Regions from separate parts of the Pseudoclavibacter sp. Z016 genome, predicted to be linked through region 2. Evidence: riboswitches for the same ligand, from Rfam matches in the RefSeq annotation. Region 2 holds a riboswitch; the other holds the start of a gene.
The links. Region 2 has a riboswitch for thiamine pyrophosphate ahead of C5B99_RS05145 (ECF transporter S component). Riboswitches for the same ligand answer to the same signal wherever they lie in the genome.
Positions count from the first base shown of each region.

Region 1: linked by a shared signal. The riboswitch ahead of C5B99_RS13060 (YkoF family thiamine/hydroxymethylpyrimidine-binding protein) and the one ahead of C5B99_RS05145 (ECF transporter S component) in region 2 are both predicted to bind thiamine pyrophosphate.

Region 1 covers NZ_PSTU01000013.1:260,042-263,435, reverse strand. The annotation lists gene C5B99_RS13070 (ABC transporter ATP-binding protein) at 1-678, opposite strand, end outside; gene C5B99_RS13065 (ECF transporter S component) at 668-1,258, opposite strand; gene C5B99_RS13060 (YkoF family thiamine/hydroxymethylpyrimidine-binding protein) at 1,255-1,929, opposite strand; TPP riboswitch at 1,955-2,064, opposite strand; gene C5B99_RS13055 (VOC family protein) at 2,090-2,431, opposite strand; gene C5B99_RS13050 (LLM class flavin-dependent oxidoreductase) at 2,553-3,394, shown strand, end outside.
Region 2 covers NZ_PSTU01000009.1:72,025-75,418, forward strand. The annotation lists gene glgX (glycogen debranching protein GlgX) at 1-1,392, opposite strand, end outside; gene C5B99_RS05140 (hypothetical protein) at 1,532-1,864, shown strand; TPP riboswitch at 1,889-1,998, shown strand; gene C5B99_RS05145 (ECF transporter S component) at 2,050-2,703, shown strand; gene C5B99_RS05150 (ABC transporter ATP-binding protein) at 2,709-3,394, shown strand, end outside.

The sequences.
Region 1 (3,394 bases), on a different contig from region 2:
TCCCGGGAGTCCCGCGATGCCGCGCGCTCCCGCGTACTCGTCCAGCCGGTGCTCGACGAGCACGATCGTGGATGCTCGTGCAGAGGCCGCGTCGACCGCCTTGCGCACCGACGAGATTCCCGCAGGGTCGAGCATCGAGGTGGGCTCGTCGAGCACCAGGACACGGGGCTCCGTGACGATGGCCGCGGCGAGGGCCACGCGCTGGGTCTCACCGCCCGAGAGCGTCGCCGTGCGACGGTCGGCGAGCATCCCCGCGCCGACGAGGTCGAGGGCCGCGCGCACTGCTGGCCCCATCGCCTCGGGCACCCAGGCGTGGTTCTCGAGCGGGAACGCGATCTCGTCGGCGACGTCGGGGAGGCACACCGAGGAGCTCGGGTTCTGCGCGACGACGGAGAGGTGCCGGGAGAGGCGCGGCACGTCCGACTCCTGCGTCTCCACCCCGCAGATGCGGATGCGCCCGCTGACCTGGGCGGGGACGGTATGGGGGATGACCCCGCTGAGCGCCTGCAGCAGCGTCGACTTGCCCGCCCCAGACGGCCCGATGACGAGCACGTGCTCGCCCGGCGCCACGCGCAGATCCACTGGCCCGAGCCCGTCTCCAGAGGAGTGGATCGCCTCGAAGCCGACCGCCTCGATGTCGACCGCCTCGATATCGGCGCTCGAGCTGTCAGGCCGCACGGCGCACGGCGAGCGGCTTCGAGTCCTGCACGATCGCGAAGTTGTCGAGCACGCCGGTGCGCACGAGCGAATCGACGATGAGCTTCGCGAGGAGGCCGCCGAGGATGATGCCGGAGGCGAGCTGGATGCCGAAGCGCAGGAACAGGATCTCCTGGCCGTACCAGCCTGAGCGGAACGCCGAGTAGAAGAACACGAGGCCGGCGCCGAGCGCGCCGGAGATCGCATACCGCAGCCAGCCGTACTTCCGGTACCGGCCGAGCGCGAACGGCAGCTCACTGCCGATGCCCTGGATGGCGGCGGCGACGAAGAGCAGGGGGCCGACGGCCGAGCCGAGGAACACGACCTCGATGACGGAGGCGAGCACCTCCGCGATGACGCCGACGAAAGGCCGGCGGATGATGGCGATCGCGATGGGCGCGACGAGCAGCCAGCCGCCAAAGAGGAAGTGCTGGGCGAGGTCGCCAGCCGGCCCCATCGCGATGGAGAGCGCAGTCCACGCCTGCACGAGCGCCCAGTACAGGAAGCCGAAGACCGTGCCGAGCACGACCATGAGCACGATGTCCCGCAGCTTGAGGCTCATGCGCGAGCCTCGGCTCCCGAGTCGATTGCCGAGTCAACTGCTGTGTCTGCCTGGCTGCTTGCGTGGCTGGGGCTGTTCAGCGAGATCGTGAGGTGGCTCGTCACATGCTGCACGTGCGCTCCGACCCCCGCCCAAGCGACCGCGACCGTCTCGAGCACGCGCCCGAGGTCGCCGCTGAGCTTCGTCACGAAATGCTCGGAGGCCACGAACGTGCCGCTCGCCTTCGCCGTCTCGATGGCCGCGTAGATCTCGCGCATGTGGTCGGGCGTCCGCTCTGCCGAGCCCGCATCCTCGAGGGGGTAGAGCGCCCACTCCGCGCTCGCGAAGCTCCCAGACCTCCGTCCGCGGGGCGCGTCCACTCGCCTGGGGCCGGCGCCTCCCGGCAGATCGCAGACGGCCTCGCCGGGGCAGCCGCGAGACAGCAGCACCTGGATGGAGGCGTGCAGTCCCGTCGCCGCGATGTGCTGCGAGAGGTCGGTGAGCCAGCGCAGCAGTGACTGCTCGTCGCCGCCCGCGTAGGTGCTCACGTCGCCCGTCTCGAGCACGAGGCCGGAAGAGTCGGCGGCGTCGAGTGCGGCGAGGATCACGTCGACGTAGCGGTCGGACATGACCGAGACGGTGACTCGTGCGCCCACCCCGAATGCGAGCGGGTCTTGGGTGATGGTTTCCATGTGCGTGCCTTCCGTCGGAGCGTGACGGCACGGGTGAGTTGACTCCCTTCGCTGGCATTACCCAGATCAGGTTCAACGGTCGGAGTTCGAGTACTCCCTCTCAGCCCGACTCATCGGGCTCCCGTGCACGGCCACACTGTAGCCCCGGCGCCGTCCGCGCCTAGCTTCCCGCGCTCGTGAAGACCACGTGATTGCCTTCCGGGTCGAGCACCTGGAGGATCTGGAAGTGAGTGGCGTCTTCGATTCCACCGTGCTCGATCCTGGCCGCGTCGAGCCGTTCGGCGACACCGGCGAGGTCGTCCTCGGTGAACACCACCGTGGATCTGCCCGAGCGGCTCGAGTCGGCCCAGAGCTGCAGGCCGGCCTCGCTTGTGAAGTGCCACTCCAGAAGGCCCGGCATCGGATTCTCGTCGGGGCCGCGCCCGAAGAGCCTGCCGTAATATTCCGTAGCCTGAGCCAGGTCGGACACGGTGATCTGCGCAAGTACGCCCTTGATAGCCATGCCCCGATGATGCTCGACGTCGGTGCGAGGAGCCTCCACGAACATGTCGCCACGTTGCGACGCGTAACGGGGCGCGTCAGGTGCCGTGGCCTCGCCGCGTGGCGCCACCTAGCGTCAGATCATGACGAACCCACACCGAATCCACCTCGGCGTCGCACTCGATGGCGCCGGCATCCACCCGGCCGCCTGGCGGGAGCCGAGCGCCCGTCCGGACGAGCTCTTCACGCCCGACTACTGGGTGGGGCTCGTCCAGCTCGCCGAGCAGGGGCTCCTCGACTTCGCGACCATCGAGGACTCGCTGGCGCTGCAGTCGTCCGAGCGGCTGCACGACGACGATCGCACCGACGAGGTCCGGGGACGACTGGATGCGCTGCTCATCGCCTCGCGGGTAGCCCCCGTGACCCACAGCATCGGTCTCATCCCGACGGTCACGACCACGCACACCGAGCCCTTCCACGTCTCCAAGGCTGTCGCGACGCTCGACTACACGAGCGAGGGCCGCGCCGGCTGGCAGGCTCGACTCTCGATCGGGTCGGACCACACGCACTTCGGGCGCCGCGACCCGGCGGAGTTCCTGGAGACCCTCGAGCGTGCTTCGACCGCGGACATCGGCGACCTCTTCGCCGAGGCCAACGACTTCGTGGAGGTCGTGCGCAGGCTCTGGGACAGCTGGGAGGACGACGCGGAGATCCGCGACGCCTCCACGGACCGCTTCCTCGACGCCGCGAAGGTGCACCGCGTCGAGTTCGAGGGCAGATGGTTCAGCGTGCGCGGCCCGTCGATCACGCCGCGGCCGCCGCAGGGGCAGCCCGTGGTCGCCTCCCTCGGGCACGCCCAGGTGCCGTACGAGTTCGCCGCCGCGAGCTCCGATCTGCTCTTCGTCACCCCGTCGGATGTCGCCTCGGCCGTGAGCATCCTGTCGGAGGTGCGGGCCGCCGAGCAGAACGTGGGCCGTGCCGGCGA
Region 2 (3,394 bases):
CTTCTCGTTGTAGGAGACGAGGTCTCTCAGCGTGAAGCCGTCGTGGGCCGTGACGAAGTTGATGGAGGCGAAGGGGCGGCGTCCGGAGTGCTCGTACAGGTCGGCGGAGCCGGTGATGCGGCTCGCGAATTCGCCGAGGGTCGATGGCTCGCCTCGCCAGAAGTCGCGCACGGTGTCGCGGTACTTGCCGTTCCACTCTGTCCACTGCGGTGGGAAGTTGCCGACCTGGTAGCCGCCGGGGCCGACGTCCCACGGCTCGGCGATGAGCTTCACCTGCGAGACCACCGGGTCCTGCTGCACGAGGTCGAAGAACGTGGACAGCTTGTCGACGTCGTGCAGCTCGCGCGCGAGGGTGGAGGCGAGGTCGAAGCGGAAGCCGTCGACGTGCATCTCGGTGACCCAGTAGCGCAGCGAGTCCATGATGAGCTGCAGCGAGTGCGGGTGGCGCATGTTGAGCGAGTTGCCGGTGCCCGTGTAGTCGGTGTAGTAGCGCTTGTCGTCGTCCTCGAGCCGGTAGTAGGCGGCGTTGTCGATGCCGCGGAAGCTGAGGGTCGGGCCGAGGTGGTTGCCTTCTGCCGTGTGGTTGTAGACGACGTCGAGGATGACCTCGATGTTGTTGGCGTGCAGCGTGCGCACCATCGACTTGAACTCCTGCACCTGCTGGCCTGCCGTGCCCTGGGAGGCGTAGTCGGCGTGCGGGGCGAGGAACGAGATGGTGTTGTACCCCCAGTAGTTGCGGAGCCCCTTCTCGATGAGGGTGCTGTCCTGCACGAACTGGTGCACGGGCATGAGCTCGATGGCGGTGACGCCGAGGCGCTTGAGGTGCTCGACGATCGCGGGGTGCGCGATGCCGGCGTACGTGCCGCGGATCTCCTCTGGCACATCCGGGTGCAGCTCGGTGAGCCCCTTGACGTGCGCCTCGTAGATGAGGGACTCGTTGTAGGGGATGCCCGGCTTCCGGTCGCCAGCCCAGTCGAAGTAGGGGTTGATGACAACGCCCTTCATCATGTGGGGCGCTGAGTCGAGGTCGTTGAACGAGTCGGGATCGCCGAAGTTGTAGCTGAAGAGCGACTGGTCCCAGTCGATCTCGCCCGTCGTCGCCTTCGCGTACGGGTCGAGGAGGAGCTTCGCCGGGTTGCAGCGGCTTCCGTTGACGGGGTCGTAGTCGCCGTGCATCCGGTAGCCGTACTGCTGGCCGGGCTGCACGTGAGGGAGGTAGGCATGCCAGACGTGCGCATCCTGCTCGTAGAGCCTCACCCGCTCCTCGTTGCCGTCGTCATCGAAGAGGCACAGCTCGACCTTGTGGGCGGCCTCGCTGAAGATCGCGAAGTTGGTGCCACTTCCATCGAACGTCGCTCCGAGGGGGTAGGCATTTCCGGGCCACGTTTTCATGCACGCTCCTATTGCTTCATCGAAGAACATCGCGTGTGGATGCAGGCACTAAAGCTACCAAAGGGTGGGAGCGCTCTCGCCCGCAAGCACACAGGACTTCTCCTGGTTGGCAGGCATGTCGACGACCTACGCTGGCCGCATGACGAACCTCACACAGAACCTCACGGACTCGGTCAAGAAGCTCGGCGTCACCCTCGCCTACGGCGAGAAGGTGGAACTCGGCAAGTCCACGATCCTTCCGGTCGCTCTCGTCTCGTACGGCTACGGCGGTGGTGAGAGCACTGAGGAGGGTCAGGAGAACTCGTCAGGCGGCGGTGGCGGCGGGGTGGCCGTGCCGGTCGGCGCGTACGTGGATGACGAGTTCGGCACGAGCTTCCGGCCGAACATCATCACGCTGCTCGTCGTGTCGATTCCGCTGGTGTGGACGGTCGGGCACGCGCTCCCGCGTCTCATCAAGGCGCTCAAGAAGTAGCTCAGGCGCGGTACGGCCTATACTCGGGGGTGTTCACGGGAGTCCGGTAGTCCGGGCTGAGAGGAAGGCTCAAGCCTTCGACCGTCAAACCTGATCTGGGTAATGCCAGCGCAGGGAGGCACATCTCCGAGCAGGGTCGCCCACGGCTCTGCGCCCGTGCACTTTCACTCGAAAGGGCACACAGCATGACAACTTCCCCGACTCCATCTCCGACTGCGGCAGCGCAGGTTCCGGCTCAGGCGAAGGCGCCGAAGAGCCGCTTCCGCTGGCGGGTCATCGACATCGTCACGGCGGCCGTCCTCGGTGTCGCGACGGGCCTCATCTTCATCTTCTGGAACAGCGTCGGCTACCTGTGGTTCACGACGATGGACGCGTTGACGCCGGGCTTCGGTGGCATCGCGGTCGGCATCTGGTTGCTCGGTGGCGTGCTGGGCGGGCTCATCATCCGCAAGCCGGGGGCTGCGCTCTTCGTTGAGGTGCTCGCGGCGTGCGTCTCCATGCTGCTCGGCAGCCAGTGGTCGATCGAGACCGTCTACTCGGGTATCGCGCAGGGCCTCGGTGCTGAGCTCATCTTCGCGCTCTTCCTCTACAAGCGCTTCGGTCTGAGCGTCGCGATGCTCGCGGGCGCTGGTGCTGCCGTCGCCGCGTGGGTGCTCGAGCTGTTCCTCAGCGCGAACATCGAGAAGGGCCCTGAATTCCTGACGATCTACCTGGTCGCTGTCGTGGTCTCGGGTGCGGTGCTGGCGGGAGTCGTCGGCTGGCTGCTCACGCGAGCACTCGCCGCGACCGGTGCGCTAAACCGCTTCGCGGCGGGCAGAAGCGCGAAGCGAATCGGCTAGCGGTCGTGGGCGCGAGAGTCGAGGCGAGGGGGTGGGGCTGGCGCCACGCCGATCGGGCGAAGCTGGCGGTCAGCCAGCTCGACCTGACGATCGAGCCCGGAGAGGCCGTGCTGCTGCTCGGGCCGTCGGGGGCGGGCAAGTCCACGCTCCTGGCGGCTCTTGCCGGGGTGCTCGGCGACCACGAGGACGATGGCCAGGAGCTCGGCTCGCTGCTGGTCGACGGCAGGCATCCGACGGATGCGCGCGGCGCGGTGGGGCTGGTCCTGCAGGATCCGCAGGCGAACACGGTGCTCGCCCGAATCGGCGACGACGTCGCGTTCGGCTGCGAGAACCTCGGTGTGCCGCGCGCCGAGACCTGGGTTCGGGTGCGCGAGGCGCTCGACGCCGTCGGGCTGCGGATGCCGCTCGACCGCTCGACCGCGCAGCTGTCCGGCGGTGAGCGCCAGCGCCTCGCGATCGCGGGCGTGCTCGCGATGCGGCCGAACCTCATCCTGCTCGACGAGCCGACCGCGAACCTCGACCCGGCTGGTGTCGAGGAGGTTCGCGAGGCGGTTGTGCGTGCCGCGGAGGTCACCGGCGCGACGCTCATCGTCATCGAGCATCGGGTGGATGTGTGGCGTTCGAGCGTCGACCGGGTCGTCGTACTCGGCACTGAGCAGCACCTGCTCGCCGACGGTGCCCCTGACGTGAT